2 regions of the Nostocoides sp. HKS02 genome follow, and region 2 is predicted to be linked to the other one. Evidence: predicted binding sites of a transcription regulator. Region 2 holds the regulator's gene; the other holds the start of a gene.
What was found. The regulator LexA, encoded in region 2, represses DNA repair genes until DNA is damaged. The targets are predictions, from matches to a motif close to TCGAACANNTGTTCGA.
Positions count from the first base shown of each region.

Region 1: ruvC (crossover junction endodeoxyribonuclease RuvC) is a predicted target of LexA. The motif match lies at 3,689-3,704, and genes of this name have one in related genera.

Region 1 covers NZ_CP046121.1:1,097,280-1,106,314, forward strand. The annotation lists gene secD (protein translocase subunit SecD) at 1-943, opposite strand, end outside; gene yajC (preprotein translocase subunit YajC) at 956-1,300, opposite strand; gene ruvB (Holliday junction branch migration DNA helicase RuvB) at 1,403-2,506, opposite strand; gene ruvA (Holliday junction branch migration protein RuvA) at 2,506-3,123, opposite strand; gene ruvC (crossover junction endodeoxyribonuclease RuvC) at 3,120-3,671, opposite strand; gene GKE56_RS05195 (YebC/PmpR family DNA-binding transcriptional regulator) at 3,813-4,571, opposite strand; gene pdxT (pyridoxal 5'-phosphate synthase glutaminase subunit PdxT) at 4,568-5,188, opposite strand; gene GKE56_RS05205 (GNAT family N-acetyltransferase) at 5,265-5,804, shown strand; gene pdxS (pyridoxal 5'-phosphate synthase lyase subunit PdxS) at 5,809-6,720, opposite strand; gene GKE56_RS05215 (hypothetical protein) at 6,895-7,476, opposite strand; gene GKE56_RS05220 (glycosyltransferase family 4 protein) at 7,476-8,669, opposite strand; gene GKE56_RS05225 (phosphatidylinositol mannoside acyltransferase) at 8,683-9,035, opposite strand, start outside.
Region 2 covers NZ_CP046121.1:1,506,926-1,515,960, forward strand. The annotation lists gene fdh (formate dehydrogenase) at 1-1,324, opposite strand, end outside; gene GKE56_RS07135 (LysM peptidoglycan-binding domain-containing protein) at 1,478-1,876, opposite strand; gene lexA (transcriptional repressor LexA) at 2,101-2,826, shown strand; gene GKE56_RS07145 (DUF4259 domain-containing protein) at 2,862-3,281, opposite strand; gene GKE56_RS07150 (GNAT family N-acetyltransferase) at 3,351-3,878, opposite strand; gene GKE56_RS07155 (bifunctional 2-polyprenyl-6-hydroxyphenol methylase/3-demethylubiquinol 3-O-methyltransferase UbiG) at 3,897-4,484, shown strand; gene GKE56_RS07160 (NAD-dependent protein deacetylase) at 4,465-5,310, opposite strand; gene GKE56_RS07165 (patatin-like phospholipase family protein) at 5,341-6,582, opposite strand; gene GKE56_RS07170 (hypothetical protein) at 6,641-7,528, opposite strand; gene GKE56_RS07175 (DUF6318 family protein) at 7,573-8,010, opposite strand; gene GKE56_RS07180 (hypothetical protein) at 8,009-8,158, shown strand; gene GKE56_RS07185 (LysR family transcriptional regulator) at 8,336-9,035, shown strand, end outside.

The sequences.
Region 1 (9,035 bases), 410 kb from region 2:
CCTCGCCGTACGCCTTGGTGCCGCTGGACTTGAAGGAGAGCTGGATCTCGACCGTGCTGGACGGCTGACCGTTGGGCAGCGGCTGATACCCGGCCTGGGCGCTGTCGATCTGGTCGCCGGCGACGATGACCGGCCCGAGCACGAACTTCTCGGTGTTGTCGACGCTGCAGGTGACCAGCGGCTTCTTCGGGTCGTTGACGACCTTGTCGAGGGCCGCGGAGTCCTTCACGCAGTCGAGCTGCTGGAAGGCCTTCGCCACGTCAGGCGTGATCCACGCGAGGTCGTTGGGGTCCTTGGGCGTCGTCGCAGGGGTCGTGCCCGAGGTGGCGGTGGCAGCCGCGGTCGCGGCGGCCCCGGGGGTGGCCGTCGCGGCCGGCGTGGGTGCCGTGGTGGCCTTGACGAAGGCCCCGGGCAGGCCCGACTTCGCCTTGGTCGTGGCGCTCGTGGCCGGCGCCTTGACGGTGGCGGTCGCGCTCGGAGTCGGTGCGGACGTGCCGGACCCGGTGGGCGAACCCGTGGGCGTGGTGCTCGGGACCGGTGCCGTCGTCCCGGCCGCCGACTCCAGGACTCCGCGGAACTGCATCTGCGATGACTTGCGGATGGCGTCCTCGGTTGCCCGGTCAGGGATGCCGGGCATGCTCACGACGATGTCCTCGCCGTTGCGGGTGGTGACCTCGGCGCCCGCGACACCGTTGGCGTCCACTCGCTGCACGATGATGTCGCGCGCCTGGTTCAGCTGGTCGGAGGACACCTTCTGGCTGCCAACCAGGACCGGCTGGAGCACCAGCTGCGTGCCACCCTCGAGGTCGAGCCCCAGCTTGGGCTTCCAGCTGGCGTCACCCCAGGTCGTCACGGCGAACAGCAGGCCGTAGAGCCCGAGGATGATGGCCGCCAGCGCCGACAGGACGCGGAGGGGCTTGCGGTGGTGCGGGTTGATTGCCACGTGCGATGACCCCTACTCGGTGCTGCTGGGCGCGTCGGTGGCGGGCTCCGTGGGGCTCACCTTGGTGCCGATCGCACGCCGGTCGTAACGGACGGTGACCCCGGGAGCGATCTCGAGGGTGACGACGGCGTCGTCGAGGCTGCGGATCGTGCCAAACATGCCGGACGTCGTGCACACCTCGTCACCCACGGCCAGGGCGCTCTGCAGGGTCTGCACCTCGCGCTGCCGACGACGCTGGCTGAAGATCATGAAGCCGATCAGCAGCACGGGCAGCAGGAAGATGAGCAGGCTGGCTGGCGAGCCGCCACTTGACATGAGGAAGTCCTTCAGGGCGAGGTGGGTGTGGGTGCGCACCATCGGGGCGACCGCCCGAGTGTAGGTGACACACGGCATACCGACCAACGTGCCTCACCGGTGTGGCGTTCCGGGGGTGCGGCCCGCCCGGCGACCGTATGCCGTTCAGCCGCCGAAGCGCCCAGCCTCACCCTCGAGCGGCAGCGGCGCCTGGAGGTCGACACCGTGCGGCGGCGTGAGGCCCAGGTGGCTCCAGGCCTGCGCCGTGGCGACCCGGCCCCGGGGCGTCCGGGCGATCAGCCCCTCACGCACGAGGAACGGCTCCGCGACCGTCTCGACCGTGTCGGCCTCCTCACCCACGGCCACCGCGAGCGTCGACAGGCCGACCGGCCCTCCTGCGAAGCGGCGGCACAGGGCGTCGAGCACGGCGCGGTCGAGGCGGTCCAGACCCCGGTCGTCGACATCGAACAGCGCGAGCGCGGCGTGCGCGGCCAGCTCGTCGACGACACCCTGGCCGTGCACCTGTGCCCAGTCGCGGACGCGGCGCAGCAGCCGGTTGGCGATGCGCGGCGTGCCGCGCGACCGGCCCGCGATCTCGCTGATCCCGGCGGCGTCAGCCCGCACCCCGAGCAGCCTGGCCGACCGGTGCAGGATCGCGACGAGGTCCTCGGTCGCGTAGAAGTCGAGGTGCCCGGTGAACCCGAACCGGTCGCGCAACGGGGCCGGCAGCAAGCCGGCGCGCGTCGTCGCTCCGACGACCGTGAACGGCGGCAGCTCCAGCGGGATGGCCGTCGCGCCGGGGCCCTTGCCGACGATGACGTCGACCCGGAAGTCCTCCATGGCGAGGTAGAGCATCTCCTCGGCCGAGCGCGACATCCGGTGGATCTCGTCGAGGAAGAGCACCTCGCCCTCCATGAGCGAGGACAGCAGCGCCGCCAGGTCGCCGGCGTGCTGGATCGCCGGCCCGCTGGTGATCCGGATCGGCCGCTCGAGCTCGGCGGCCACGATCATCGCCAGGGTCGTCTTGCCGAGCCCGGGGGGCCCGGAGAACAGCACGTGGTCGGGAGCGGTGCCGCGGCGCCGGGCCGCCTCGAGCACGAGGGACAGCTGGTCGCGAACCCGCTGCTGCCCCGACAGCTCGCTCAGCCGCCGCGGGCGCAACGCTGCCTCGACGGTGCGGTCGTCGGCATCGGTGCCCGGGTCGACGATCCGCGCGGTCGCGTCGAGGGAGTCGTCCTCGTAGATCTCGGAGGAGAAGCCGTCAGCCATCAGCGCGGTCCCAGCTCGCGCAACGCGGCGCGCAGCAGGTCGGAGACGTTCGGCTCGGCTCCGGCCCCGTCAGCCCCCTCAGCCACCCGGGCGACAGCGTCCTCGGCCTGCTTGGCGGACCACCCGAGACCCACCAGGGCTTCACCGACCTGCTCGCGCCACGCCCCGCCCCGCCCAGCCGTGGCTGTGGTCGCAGACGCCGCGACCCCACCGGGCAGCACGCCGATCTTGTCGCGCAGCTCGAGGACCATGCGCTCGGCGCCCTTCTTGCCGATGCCGGGCACGGTGGTCAGGGCGGCGATGTCGGAGCCGCTGATCGCCGCGCGCACCCGGTCCGGAGCGAGCACCGAGAGCATGGCCAGCGCCAACCTGGGGCCGACGCCGGACACGGTCTGCACCACCTCGAAGATGTCCCGCTCGTCGTCGGAGCCGAAGCCGTAGAGGGTGAGGGAGTCCTCACGCACGACCAGGGTCGTCGACAGGAGCGCCTCCTGACCGTGGTGGAGGCTCGCGGCCGTGGCGGGCGTGGTGTGCAGCAGCATGCCGACTCCCCCGACCTCGACGACGACGCGGTCGAGCCCGATGGACCGGACAGGCCCCCGTACGGACGCGATCACTGGGCCACCGCCCGGTGCCCGGCAGCGGTGAGGCGCGCCCGCTCGCTGGCCGCGGCGAGGGCCAGCCGGTTCGTCGCGCCGCCGTGCCACAGGTCGCAGATCGCCAGGGCGAGGGCGTCCGCGGCATCGGCGGGCTTGGGCGCGGTCTCCATCCGCAGGATGCGGGCGACCATCGCCGTGACCTGCGCCTTGTCCGCGCGGCCCGAGCCGGTCACCGCGGCCTTGACCGAGGTGGGCGTGTGGAGGGTGACCGGCAGGCCGCGCCGTGCCGCGGCGAGCATGGGGACCGCCGACGCCTGCATGGTGGTCATCACACTCGCGACGTTGACGTCGGCGAAAACCTGCTCCACGGCCACCGCGTCGGGCTCGAACCGGTCGAGCCAGGTCTCGAGTTCGTCCTGCAGGTAGAGCAGCCGCTGGGCGGTGGGGTGACCAGGTGGAGTGCGGACCACCCCGACGGCGACCAGGCGCACGGAGCGGCCACGACCGCCCTCGACCACGCCGATACCGCAGCGGGTGAGACCGGGGTCGACCCCGAGAACTCGCACGTCGACTCTCCTTCGATCCGAACACCTGTTCGGTCAGACGCTACACAGCCCACTCGGCACTCCCCCGCACCAACACGCGCATGACCGGGCATGACCACGCATGACACGGCATACGGAGCGGAGCGTGGCCCGCGCGGCCGGTCACTCCTCGGCGTCGAGCTCGGCCAGCACCTCGTCGCTGATGTCACCGTTGGCGAAGACGTCCTGGACGTCGTCGGAGTCCTCGAGGGCCTCGATGACCCGGATCATCTTGCGCGCGCCCTCGAGGTCGAGCGGCACCTGGAGGTTGGGCACCCAGGAGGCCTCGGCCGAGTCGTAGTCGATGCCGGCCTCCTGGATTGCCTGGCGCACCGCCACGAAGTCGCTCGCCTCGGAGATGATCTCGAAGGAGTCGCCCAGGTCGTTGACCTCGTCGGCGCCGGCCTCGAGCACGATCTCGAGGATGTCGTCCTCGGTCTGGTCGCCCTTGGGCACGACCACGACGCCCTTGCGGTCGAAGACATAGGACACCGAGCCGGGGTCGGCCAGCTGTCCGCCGTTGCGCGTCAACGCGGTGCGCACCTCGGCGGCTGCCCGGTTGCGGTTGTCGGTGAGGCACTCGATCAGCACGGCCACCCCACCCGGGGCGTAGCCCTCGTAGGTGATGGTCTCCCAGTCGGAACCGCCGGCTGTCGCACCCGAGCCGCGCTTGACCGCGTTGTCGATGTTGTTGTTGGGGACCGAGGACTTCTTGGCCTTCTGGATCGCGTCGTAGAGCGTGGGGTTGCCCGTGACGTCACCACCGCCTTGACGGGCGGCGACCTCGATGTTCTTGATCAGCTTGGCGAACAGCTTGCCGCGCTTGGCATCGATCGCTGCCTTCTTGTGCTTGGTGGTCGCCCACTTGCTGTGGCCGCTCATGCCACGCCTCCCAACAGATGGTCCCTCACGATGTCGACGAACTCGGCATGGACCCGGTGGTCGCCGCTGACCTCCGGGTGGAAGGACGTGGCGAGCAGGGCCCCCTGACGAACGGCGACGATCCTACCTGCGGCGGGACCGTCCTCCACACGCGCCAGGACCTCGACGCCCTCACCGGTCTCCTCCACCCACGGCGCGCGGATGAACACCGCGCGCACGGTGCCCTCGAGGCCCCGGAAGTGGATGTCCTCCTCGAAGGAGTCGACCTGGCGGCCGAACGCGTTGCGGCGCACCGTGATGTCGAGCCCCCCGAGGGTCTGCTGGTCGGGGCGCGCGTCGGCGATGCGGTCGGCCAGCATGATCATCCCGGCGCACGAGCCGTATGCCGGCATGCCGGCTGCCAGCCGCTCGCGCAGCGGCTGGGCGAGGTCGAACGCGCGCACGAGCTTGTCCATGGTCGTCGACTCGCCGCCCGGGATGATCAGCGCGTCGACGGTGTCCAGCTCGGACTGACGGCGCACCGTGGTGGCGCGTGCACCCGCCTGCTCGACGGCATACAGGTGCTCACGCACGTCTCCCTGGACGGCCAGGACACCAATGGTGGGAACAGGACTCACCGCGCCAGCGTAGAGCCGCCCTCGGTCTCACGATCGCGTGGGGCCGGGCACTGACCCGGCGACCTAGAGTGACGCCATGGGTGAGGTGATGCGTGAGGTGATGGGCGAGGTCGTCGTTCGGAAGCGGGTGCCGCAGGACATCGCGGTGCTGGTCGAGGTGCTCGCAGCGCAGCGACCGCACACGGGCTACCCACAGAACTGGCCGCTGCCGTTCCCGGCGGAGCGCTTCATCGCGCGCTCCGACGAGGACGCCGCGTGGGCCGCCGAGCTCGACGGCCGGGTGGTCGGCCACGTCGCCGTCGAGCGGGTGCAACCGGGTCTCGAGGCCGACCTGTGGACCGCGGGGACCGGCCGGTCGCGCGAGCAGCTGGCAGCCGTGGCCGTCCTGTTCGTCGACCACACCGTCCAGGGTCGCGGCGTCGGCACGGCGCTGCTCTCGACCGCGGTCGCGGCGATCCGCGAGTCGGGCCGCACCCCGGTCCTCGACGTGGTGCAGGAGACCACCTCGGCAGTCGCGCTCTATCGACGCACCGGCTGGCAGGTGGTCGGCGAGGGTCGCCCCTCGTGGTTGCCCGCCGACCACCTGCCCGTGCTGTTCATGGTGCTGCCGGACTGAGGTGCTACCAGCCGCGCTCGGCCAGACGGTGGGGCTCGGGGATCTCGTCGACGTTGATGCCCACCATCGCCTCGCCGAGCCCGCGCGAGACCTTGGCGATGACGTCGGGGTCGTCGAAGAACGTGGTGGCCTTGACGATCGCCTCGGCGCGCTGGGCCGGGTTGCCGGACTTGAAGATGCCGGACCCGACGAAGACGCCTTCGGCGCCGAGCTGCATCATCATGGCCGCGTCGGCCGGGGTGGCGATGCCACCCGCGGTGAAGAGCACGACGGGGAGCTTGCCGGCCTCGGCGACCTCCTTGACGAGGTCGAAGGGAGCCTGGAGCTCCTTGGCGGCGACGTAGAGCTCGTCCTCGGGCAGGCCCTGGAGGCGGCGGATCTGCTGGCGGATCTGGCGCATGTGCGTCGTGGCGTTGGACACGTCACCGGTGCCGGCCTCGCCCTTGGAGCGGATCATCGCCGCACCCTCGGTGATGCGCCGCAGTGCCTCGCCGAGGTTGGTCGCGCCGCAGACGAAGGGAACCGTGAAGTTCCACTTGTCGATGTGGTTGGCGTAGTCGGCCGGGGTCAGCACCTCGGACTCGTCGATGTAGTCGACCCCGAGGGACTGCAGGACCTGGGCCTCGACGAAGTGGCCGATGCGGGCCTTGGCCATCACCGGGATCGAGACGGCCTCGATGATGCCGTCGATCATGTCGGGGTCGGACATGCGCGAGACGCCGCCCTGGGCGCGGATGTCGGCCGGCACGCGTTCGAGGGCCATCACGGCGACGGCGCCGGCGTCCTCGGCGATCTTGGCCTGCTCGGCGTTGACGACATCCATGATGACGCCACCCTTGAGCATCTCGGCCATGCCGCGCTTGACGCGCGAGGTGCCGGTGGTGGGCTGGCTGGTGGTGGTTGCGTCGGCGGACATGGGGTCCAACTCCAGATCTGTTCAGGGCGCAGCGCAGGAATCGCGCTTCGCCCTCATCGTAGTTGGTGGCCGGGACAGGCGACGCCACACCCCCGACCGGCCAGCGCCGCCGCAGCGCCGCCGCAACGCCGCCCCAGGGCCGGCCCAGAGCCGGCCCAAGCGGCCCGCGGGCGTCTACTCCCGGACAGCCGGGGGCAGCTCGTCGTCGAACTCGACGGTGCGGGGCAGGTCGGCGTGTCCGGCCAGCCGGAACACCCGCACCACCGCCTTGCGCCGCACCCGCTGGACGTCCTTGACGGCGTCGTTGTGGAAGCGTCGGGCCAGCTGCACCCGCACTCCCGCAGCCTCCACGCGCTCGAGCGCTGGCAGCCCGGGCCCCTCGCTGGCGCGCAGCTCGTCGACGACGGGCGCACTCAGGGCTGCCTGCAGGGCCAACGTGAGGTCGCTCTCGAGAACCTCCCGGCCCGCGAAGTGCTGGCCCTCGAGGAGGTCGTGCTCCAGCGCCCGCTCATTGTGCGCCTCGATGGACTCGGATGCCGCGCCGGCCAGCATGAGGGCACTGGCCGGGTCCACCGCGCCGGAGTTGGCCAGCTCGAGGGTGGCTTCGGCGCGACGGACCAGCTGGGCGTCGAGGGCCGACAGCGCCCCCTCGACACGGGCGTGCAGCCGGTCGAGCCTGGCTGCGCTGTACGACAGGTACCACGCGATCCCGAGCAGGAGCGCGACGGCCACGGCCGCCCACGTCAGGTCGTTCATCAGTCCTCGCCCCCTCGTGCCTTGCCGCGCAACAGCAGCCGGGTCCAGCGGGTGTCCGCGCCGAGGTCCGAACGCGTGCCGCCGGGGGCGTGCGTGACCGTGTCGTAGACCGCCATCACGTCTTCGGCCACCACCGACCAGTCGAACACCTGGGCCCGGCGACGCCCGACCTCGCGGAGCCGCTGCCGTTCGGCCGGGTCGGCGAGCAGGCTGCCGAGGCGACGGGCGAGATCGGCGCTGTCCTCGTTGACGAAGGTCAGCCCGGCCTGCGCGCCGTCCAGCACCCTGACGAACGGGGGCAGGTTGCTCGCGACGACCGGCGCTCCTGCGCTCATGGCCTCGACGAGCACGATGCCGAAGCTCTCTCCTCCGGTGTGCGGCGCGACGTAGACGTCGACCGACGAGAGCAGCGCCGCCTTGTCGTCGTCGCTCACCAGGCCCAGGAACTCGGTCGCGTCGGCGACCCGGCTGCTCAGCCGCTCCCGGGCTGCCGCCACGTCCCCGGGACCTGCCACGAGGAGCCGCGCACCGGGGAACCGGTCCAGAACCGCCCCCATCGCCGTGGCGAGCACCGGCAGGCCCTTGCGTGGCTCGTCGATCCGCCCCAGGAAGGCGATCGTCGGGGCCGTCTCCGTCCCGACCCATGCCGCTCGCGGCAGGGCGTCGGCGAAGCGTGCGACGTTCACGCCGTTCGGAATGACCACCGCGTCGCCCCCGAGGTGAGTGGTGACAGTGCGACGGGCGTCCTCGGAGACCGCGATGCGGCCGCTGATCTTCTCCAGGCTGGGGCGCATGAGGGGGTATGCCGCCTGCATCGCCCGGGAGCGCAGGTTGGAGGTGTGGAACGTCGCCACGACCGGGCCCTCGGCAGCCCACAGGGCAAGCACCGAGATGCTGGGCGTGACCGGCTCGTGCAGGTGCACGACGTCGAAGCCACCCCGCTCGACCCACCGCCCCACCCGCGCGGCAGTGACCGGACCGAAGCTCAGTCGGGCCACCGACCCGTTGTACCGGACCGGGACCGCGCGCCCGACTGACTCGACGTACGGCGGCAACGGGGTGTCGTCGTCGGCGGGCGCCAGGACCGAGGCGTGGTGCCCCTGCGCGAGGAAGTACTCGGCGAGGTCGCGGACGTGGAACTGCACCCCGCCCGGGACGTCGAACGAGTACGGGCAGACGAGTCCGATCCTCATGTGAGCACGGTCATCACGTGAACACCCGCTGCAGCATGTGCCAGTCCTCGGTGTGTTCGCGGATCGCCGCGCCCAGGACGTCGGCACAGCTCTGGGTCAGCGCGGTGGCCTTGGCGCGGGTCGTGCCCGTGGTGGGTGCCTCGACGCGCGGGTGGAAGGTGATGACGACCCGGTGCCGCCACGACGACCCGGGGAGCGGCTCGTAGTGGATCGACACAGGGAACAACGCGGCCCCGGTGGCCAGGGCCAGCGCGGCTGGGCCCGCAGCCATCCGGGCGCGGTGGCCGCAGAGGTCGACGTCGATCCCGCGCGCGGTGAGGTCGCGGTCGGCCAACAGCGGCATCACCACCGGCGAGGTCAGGTGTG
Region 2 (9,035 bases):
CGTAGTCGAAGTCGTCGACGGAGATGCCGCAGACCTGCGCGACCATCTCGGGGGTGTACCGGGCGTAGTGCCGCTTGAGGATCTGGAAGACCGTCTGCGGGTCCTGGAGCGTCTCGTCGCGCAGCACCCGGGCGTGCTCCAGCGCCGGGCCCCCGGAGCCGTGCTGGTCACCGGCGGAGTGTGCGGACTTCTGGCTGCCGTGCTGCTGCTCGGCGCCGGCGTCGCCCACTACGGTCCGCTTGCCGTCGCCGTCGCCGTCGCCGTCGCCGTCGCCGTCGCCGTCGCCGTCGCCGTCGCCGCCATCGTCGGCGGTCGCGTAGGACCACGACGTCTGGTCGTAGCCACCCTTGTCATGGTCGTAGCCGGAGAAGAGCCCGTCGAGGTCCTCGGTGTCCTGGAAGTCCGTGCTGATCAGCGTGGCGGCGTTGGTGTACGCCACGACGTAGTCCTTGAAGTAGAGCTCGTTGGTCAGGACGTGGTTGACCAGGGCACCGAGGAAGACGACGTCGCTGCCGGCCCGGATCGGCAGGTGCTTGTCAGCGCTGGCCGAGGTGCGGGTGAACCGCGGGTCGATGTGGATGACCTTGGCACCCTTGCGCCGCGCCTCGACCACCCACTGGAAGCCGACCGGGTGGCACTCGGCCATGTTCGACCCCTGGATGACGATGCAGTCAGCGTTGGCGAGGTCCTGGAGGTACTGGGTGGCGCCTCCGCGCCCGAACGAGGCCCCCAAACTGGGGACCGTGGCGGAGTGTCAAATACGCGCCTGGTTCTCGATCTGGATCGCGCCCGCCGCGGTGAACAGCTTCTTGATGAGGTAGTTCTCCTCGTTGTCGAGGGTCGCTCCCCCGAGCGAGGCGATGGCCATGGTGCGGCGCAGCGACCTGCCCTTGGCATCGTGGTCCTGCCAGCCGCGGCGGCGGCTCTCGACGAAGCGGTCGGCGACCATGTCGAGCGCGGTGTCCCGGTCGAGGGACTCCCACTGGGTGCCCCCGGGGCGGCGGTAGAGCATGGCGGTCTGGCGGCCGGGGTGGTTGACCAGCTGCTCGCTGGCGGAGCCCTTGGGGCACAGCCGGCCACGGGAGATCGGCGAGTCCGGATCGCCCTCGATCTGGACGACCTTCTCGTCCTTGACGAACACGCGCTGCCCGCAGCCCACCGCGCAGTAGGGGCAGATGCTCTGCACGACCCGGTCAGCAGTGCTCGTGCGCGGGGTCAGCTCCTCGGTATGCCGCGAAGTGACCGCCGGACCGCGGCCCAGGAGATCTCCCGACCGGACTTGGCGGACGACCGGCCACGAGAGAAAGGCCTTCCTGGCGTCCACGCGGAACCTCCCTGCCTGCTGATCAGCGATGTTGCTGTCAACCTGCCACAACTCGCGGGCCGGTGCACGCCCGGCAGGCAGGCCGGCAGCCAAGCCCGGCGGCGGTTGGCTCAGCAGCCGTTCAGCGTCGTTCAGGGGCGTTCAGGGGCCGGCTCAGCCGACGGCGGGAATGAGCAGGCTCTGCCCGGCGTGGATCTCGGAGCTGGTCAGGTCGTTGGCGACCTGGATGCGAGCGACGGCGTCGGCGACCGGCAGGCCGGGCAGCTGCTGAGCCGCGATCTGGGAGAGCGTCTGGCCACCCTGAACCGTCGTCGAGTGGTCGATCACCGTGGCCGAGGCGCCGCCGGAGAGCAGGGCGATGGTGGCGGCCACGAGGACGACGAGCACCAGGGACGTGATGGCGAGGCGGCCCGCGCGGGTGAGGCGCAGTGGCGCGCCGGGCACCGCCACGGCGTCGCTGCCGCAGGGCACGGAGACCAGGTGCGGCCGGGCCACCCGGCTCGGCACACGCAGGGGGGCGGGGGCGACGTCCCAGGCAACTGCTGCACTCATCGGTTCCTCCATCTGACGGCTCTTCGAACGAGTGTGCGAAAAGCGCTCTGCCTGATTTCTAGCACGCATGTTCGAAAGGTTCAAGACACGCGTCGAACACATGTTTGGCAACTCTGTTCGAACGCCATACGCTGTGGTCACGCCTCAGATCAGATCAGAGGCCACCGACAGCCCCACCTGCACCACCCGCCACAGGCACCTGACCTGCAGAAACGAGGAGCGCGATGAGCGAGGACAACGTCAAGGAGCTTCCCGACCGCGACCGCGGTGACGGGCTGACGGTGCGCCAGCGCCGGGTCCTCGAGGTGATCCGCAACTCGGTCGACCGCCGCGGCTACCCGCCCAGCCTGCGCGAGATCGGCGAGGCCGTCGGCCTCACCTCACCCAGCTCCGTCGCCCACCAGCTGTCGACGCTCGAGCGCAAGGGCTTCCTGCGCCGCGACCCCAACCGGCCCCGCGCGATCGAGGTCGTCTCCCCCGATGCCACCGCCGAGACGCGCGGCTACCGCGGCGGCGCGAGCGCCGAGGACGAGACGGCGACGTTCGACGAGACCGGCCTGGGCGACGCCCGTCCCGAGGCGTCCTACGTCCCTGTGCTGGGCCGGATCGCGGCCGGCGTGCCGATCATGGCCGAGGAGTCCGTCGAGGACGTGTTCCCGCTGCCCCGTCAGCTCGTTGGCGAGGGCCAGCTCTTCCTGCTCAAGGTCGTGGGTGACTCGATGGTCGAGGCGGCGATCTGTGACGGTGACTGGGTGGTCGTGCGCCAACAGCCGACGGCGGACAACGGCGACATCGTCGCGGCCATGCTCGACAGCGAGGCGACGGTCAAGACGTTCAAGCGCAAGGACGGTCACGTGTGGCTGCTGCCGCACAACCCGGACTTCGAGCCGATCGACGGCGACCACGCCACCATCCTCGGCAAGGTCACGGCGGTGCTCCGCCGGATCTGACGCCCTGACGCCGGCTCAGTGGCCCTGACGCCGGCTCAGTCGCCCAGTGCGTCGAGGTAGTGCGTGATCCGGGTGTTGAAGCGGTCCCCGGCGTCCCCGTCGGCCACGATCTCCCAGAGCTCGTTGTCCTCGGAGCGCAGCGCCCGGTGCAACGCCTTCGTGGCGAACTCCTCGAGCCGCTCGTCGACGTCGAGCGGCTCCTCGTCCAGCCAGCGGGGCACGTTGCGCTCCCCCACGACCGACTCAGGGTCGTCCGAGGCCGCCACGACGACGGCCGCGGCGATCGCCTCCGACATCGTGGACGCCTCGATGTAGTCCGTCGCGCGGATCACCCGCCGAAGAGCCGACTCCACCTTGACGCGGCGCTCCTGCGGGTCGGACTCCTCGAGGTCGTCGAGGAAGTCGAGTGCGTCGTCGTTCTCGAACGGACCGGTCCTGATTCTCGTCGCGCCCATGTCAGCCTCCGAAACTCTCGTCGAGCGTCACCTCACGAGACTGCCAAGCGTTGCGCCGACACGCCAGACCTAGCCGCCCGAAGCCATCCGTTGGTACCACGCGGTGTCGACATAACGGCCGAACTTGTGCCCCACCTCCCGGAGCACCCCGATCTGCTCGAAGCCCACGGCCCGGTGCAGCGCCTCACTGGCGTCATTGGGCAACGCCACGACCGCGACCTGGGTGTGCACGTCGGGCCGGGCGTCGAGGCGGGCGAGCAGCTCGGCATATAGGGCGCGCCCGAGTCCACGACGCCGCGCGCCGACCGCGAGGTAGACCGACACCTCTTTGGTGCCGGCGTACGCCGGGCGCGGACGGAACGGCCCGGAGTACGCGTAGCCCAGCACCTCGTCCCCCGCTCGGGCGACGAGCACGATGTCGCTGCCACCCGCCGACGCCAGCTTCTCACCCAGGTATGCCGCCCCACGGGGCTCGGTGTCGAACGTCGCGAGCGAGGTGCCGACCTGCTCGTCGTAGATGGCGGCCATCGTCGGCAGGTCGTCGAGGCCGGCGTCGCGGATGACGATCTCCGGCTCCCCCGCGGCATTGGCGCTCATATCGGCGATGCTAAGGGGATGACCGACCGCCAGCAGATGTGGGACCAGCGATATGCCGCGAGCGCCCGGGTCTGGAGCGCCACCCCCAACGCCGAGGTCGCCCGGATCGTCGGCGGCTGGCCGCCCGGTCGCGCGCTGGACCTCGGTGCCGGCGAGGGCCGTCACGCCGTGTGGCTGGCCGGCCTGCACTGGCGGGTGACCGCGGTCGACTTCTCGGCGGTGGGACTGGCCAAGGGCGACGCCGAGGCGACCCGGCGAGGGGTCGCCGTGGACTGGGTCGTCGCCGACGTGCGTTCGTGGCACCCGCCGGAGCGCACGGCATACGACCTCGTCCTCGCCGCCTACCTGCACCTGTCACAGGACGTCCTGTCGCGCGCCACCTCGTGGCTGGCCCCCGGTGGCGCCCTGGTCGTCGTGGGTCATGCGCTGCGCAACCTCACCGAGGGCGTCGGCGGCCCCTCAGATCCGTCGCTGCTGCATACCCTCGAGCAGCTGCGGTCGGCCGCGGCCGGACTCGAGATCGAGCGGTGCGAAGAGATCGTCCGCCCCACCGACGCCGGCGACGCGATCGACGCGGTGCTCGTGGCTAGGCGCCCAGCCGGCTGACCAGCTCGGTCAGGGTGGCACCCAGCGGCGCGTCGAGCTGCAGCGTCGCGTCGGCGTCGCCACGGGTGGCGCCGCGGGTGATGATGGCCACCGGGATTCCGAGGGCCGCGGCTCGGCGGACGAAGCGATAGCCGCTCATGACCTTGAGGCTCGAGCCGAGGACGAGGATGGCATCGGCCTGCTCGGTGAGCCGAAAACAGTGCTCCACCAACGGTTTCGGCACGGACTCGCCGAAGAACACGACCTCGGGCTTGAGGGTGTCGCGGCCGCAGACGAGACACAGCGGGACGCGGAACGCGGCGACGTCGAGGTCGTTCAGGGCGATGTCGCCGTCGGGGCGGATCTCGTCGCTCGAGACGGTGTATGCCGGGTTGGCTTCGCGCATGCGGGCGTCGAGGTCCCAGCGGGAGGTCCGGTCGCCGCAGGTGAGGCAGACGACCTTGGCGAGCGACCCGTGCAGCTCGGTCACCTCGGTCGTGCCCGCCGACTGGTGGAGGCCGTCGACGTTCTGGGTGATGATGGGGCCGAGGAGCCCAGCCGACTGGAGGCGTGACACCGCCGCGTGGCCGGCGTTGGGGCGGGCCTGGTTGAACCGCTGCCAGCCGACGTAGCTGCGCGCCCAGTACCGCTGCCGGGCCTGCGACGAACCGAGGAACTCGGCGAACTGCATGGGCGTGACCCGCCGGTTGCCGTCCGGCCCCCGATAGTCGGGTATGCCGGACTCGGTCGAGATCCCCGCCCCGGTGAGCGCGAGCACATTGCCGTGCTCGAGGAGCCCCGCGATCGCGGAGAGCTCGTCGGTGCGCGTGTCGGTGCCCTGGGTCACGAAGAAAGGGTACGCGGCCCAGGCGGCTGCTCAGGAGCGGCCGAGGAACAGCCGGCGTGCCGAGTCGGACAGCGCGGCCCCAGCGACCTCGGGGTCGGCAACCGCCGGATGTGGAGGGTCGAGGTCGCTGTCGCGGACGATCAGCTGTGGGGCGTGGGTCCGAACCTGGGCGTCGGCCACGAGGTAGCCGTGACGCTCGAGGATCTGTTGCTCGGCCGTCGAGAAGGCGTCGAGATCGGTGCGAACGGCACTGATGCGCGTCACGGTCTGCGTCGGGTAGCCGCCGTCGATGAGGGTGTCGAGCGCCCACGAGGTGCCGCGCAGGATGCCGCGCGCAAAGCTGGCGTGGAGCCATCGACTGCGCACGGACTGGCCGCCACTGGTGGCGATGGCGAGGATGCGTTGGGTGCGACCGAGCACGGTGCGCTCGGTGCGGGCCCGGAACACGCTGCCCCCGTCACTCACGAGGACCGTCGCGTGGTTCTTCCACACGGGCTCCAATGCGAGGTTGTCGTAGACCCCGCCGTCCGTGAGGCGGATCCGTCGCAGGATGCCGCGGCGCTCGCCCGGCGACTCGACGCCTCGGCGGCCACCCCGCAGGTGCATCGCCTCGCCGTCGAGCACCATCGGACTGAAGAACGGCGGGAACGCGCAGGAGGCGGCCACGGCGTCGGCGCGGCGCAGGTCGCGCGGCCAGGCGGCATACCCCGTGCGGTAGTCGCCCACCCTGCCGCGCGGCGACCGGGCACTAGGCCCCTCGAACACCCAGTCCACGCCGTAGCCGATCTCAGTCGCGCCCGTGATGATCTCTGGCGCGCCGTTGTCGTTGCGGGCCAGAGGATCTGACCACCATGGAAACTGTGAGGCGAGCTCGTCAGCGAGCGCGCGGATGGCCGCGTCGGGAGCTCGCCAGTTGCGCGGCTTGAGCTTGGCGAGGAAGGCAGGGGTGCGGATGTTGCGGGAGGCGAGCTGGCGCAACGGCGTCGCGACGTACTCGTCGAAGCCCACGACCGTGGCGTCGGCTCGGCGGAACTCGAGTCGGGGGTCGGCGAGCAGGTTGGCGAGGATCGAGCCGCCGGACACGCCACTGACGGTCGTCACGGAGGCGAGGATGCCGAGCTCGTTGAGCCGTCGGGTCGCGCCGAGGTGGAAGAGCGCAGCACGGTAGCCGCCGCCTGACAGGCACAGCGCGGTGCCGTGGCGTGCGCCCGCCGGGGTGTCGGGTGGGTCGGCGTCGCTGGTGTGGGCGGTGGCGGTCTCCTCGGGGTTCATGGTCTCCCGATGTAAGCAGACGGCGCGGACACGCGCTCGGTGGTGCGCGGGCCGCGCGCTACTGCTTCACCAGCCGGGCGTGCGCCTGCTTGACCTGGAGCACGGTGATGGGCTCGCCCTGCAGGTCGGCGACCGCTTCGAGGTCAGTCCAGGCGCCGCCGTTCGCGCGGTACTGGGCGCTCAGCCTGGCATCAACCTTGACCTGCGCGGCCTGCAGCGGGCGCCGGTAGGAGTGCCGGACCGAACCGTCCGGGTACCCGCCACCGGGATCGGTGACCGGGCCGCTGCGTGCGCCATCACCGAACGCGAAGTCGTAGGACTGCGCGGCGATCCGGAACTCCACCGACCACGAGAGCAACTGCACCGGCCGGCTGACCTCGCCCGGCTGCAGACCGTCATCGCCGGGCCAGACCGCCTGGTAGAAGGTCGGCAGGTTCACCAGCGTGACGTTGCCGACAGGCTGCACCGACACCCTCGGCTTCGAGAACGGCAGCTGGCGAAACGCCGTCTGGATCTGCCCCAACGACGGAATCCGGGGTGCCGCGACGCCTGCCGGCGCATCACCGAGACCACACATCTCACGGACCAACGCCCATGGCGCGGAGGGGTTGTCGGTGAGGCGGTACTCGAGGCGGTAGAGGTTCTCCCCCGCTCTGGGATCCGATGCCGGGTAACGGAACGTGCACGCCGTCTGCGCGTACGAGCAGTTGGTGGCCTCGCCATCGGGCGTGTCCGAGAGCCGCTTGGGTTGACACGCAAGAACGACCCGGTACTCGTAGCGGCTGGGGCCATGCGCCGCAGCAGCTTCCGAGTGGGCGGGCGGCGGGGCAGGTGCGGACGAGCTGGGATCGATTGAAGTGGTGACGGACTCCAGGGCTTGGACCGAGTCGTTGTCGATGGTGGGTGGACTTGGCGCGGCGCTCGCCGCGCGCGACAAGGGCAGCATCAGGAAAGCCGCGACCGCAAGAAGGGCAGGGGCGCGATACACGTCTACCTCATCAGCCTGAGGTCGCTGACCGCCCAGCCGTCCGGTCCCCACCGTTCGGTAAGCCGGATGTCGAAGCGAGCTCCCTTGACGTTCGCGACCACCGCGCCGTTCGCGTCGATGATTCGCTTTGGGGTCTCCTCGGCCAACACACTGATGACCGCCCGTGCGCTGGTGCTCTCCGGAACGATCCACGCGGAGTGGATCGCGAGCGCGTCGAGATCTGTGTGCTGCTGCTTTCTCTCCAGCGCTTCGACAAGGTGGACAAGGGCATTGCATCCCTGGCACTCCGGACGGGCCAGCCCTCGCATCAGACTGGCGTCACCGGCATGCGCGGCAGCCGAGTACTGCTTGAGGTAGAACTTCGCGAAGGCCTGGGCGCCCGCGTGGGTGTGCTGGGTGGCCTCGGGCGGCAGGCTCACCGGCCGGGTCGTCCTGGTCATGGACGGCGAGACTGGGGTCGTCGCAGACCCCGATGATGTGGGCGGGCTCGACGTCGATGTGCTCACCGACCCCGACGGGGCGTTGCCGTCGGCACTGCACGCCGACATCAGCACCCCCGTGACCAGCCACAGCCCAGCCCAGACCTGACGTGTGCGATTCACTGCTCCCCCTGCGTGCCGAGTTCCCCGAGCGTCGACATCGTGAAGTCTAACGGTTCCCCCCGTTTGCTGCGCTTTGCCTGTCCTCAGGTGGACAGACTCTCGCGAACCATCACATTCCGCTCGAGATGTTCGCCTTTCGATAACAGTCAGTTATCGTGGATCCATGATCGATGCTGCTGGCCTCCGCGTCATGAAGGCCATCTCCGACGAGGGAAGCTTCACGGGCGCAGCGCTCGCCCTCGGCTACTCCCAGCCCGCCATCTCGCAGATGGTCCGTCGCCTGGAGCAGCGCACCGGCACGGTGCTCGTCGAACGCGTCGGCCGCAACGTCCGCCTGACCGAGGCAGGCCAAGTCCTCGCGCGTCATGCCGTGGCCGTCCTCTCCGCCCTCGACGCCGCAGAGGAAGAGGTCGCCGCGATTGCGGGGCTCCGTGCCGGCCGGGTGCGGCTGATGGCGTTCCCGTCGAGCTCGGCGACCCTCGTCCCGCGCGCCTTGGCCTTGGTGAAGCAGCGCTTCCCCGATGTGCAGGTGACCTTCACCGAGGCGGAGCCGCCCGAGTCCCTGGCCGCGCTGAAGGCGGGCGAATGCGACCTCGCCGTGGCGTTCGCCTACGAGGGCGACGACCTCAGTCGCGGCGAGGAGGACATGGATCTCTTCGTCACCCACAAGCTCATCGACGACGAAGTCAGGCTCGCCCTCCCCCGTCAACACCCGCTCGCCGCCGCGGAGATGGTGGAGCTCTCCGCCCTGGCCCAGGAGAACTGGATCGCGGGGTGCCCTCGATGTCGCGGTCACCTCCTGCAGATGTGTGCCGCAGCCGGCTTCTCACCCCATGTCGGCTTCGAGACCGAGGACTACGTCG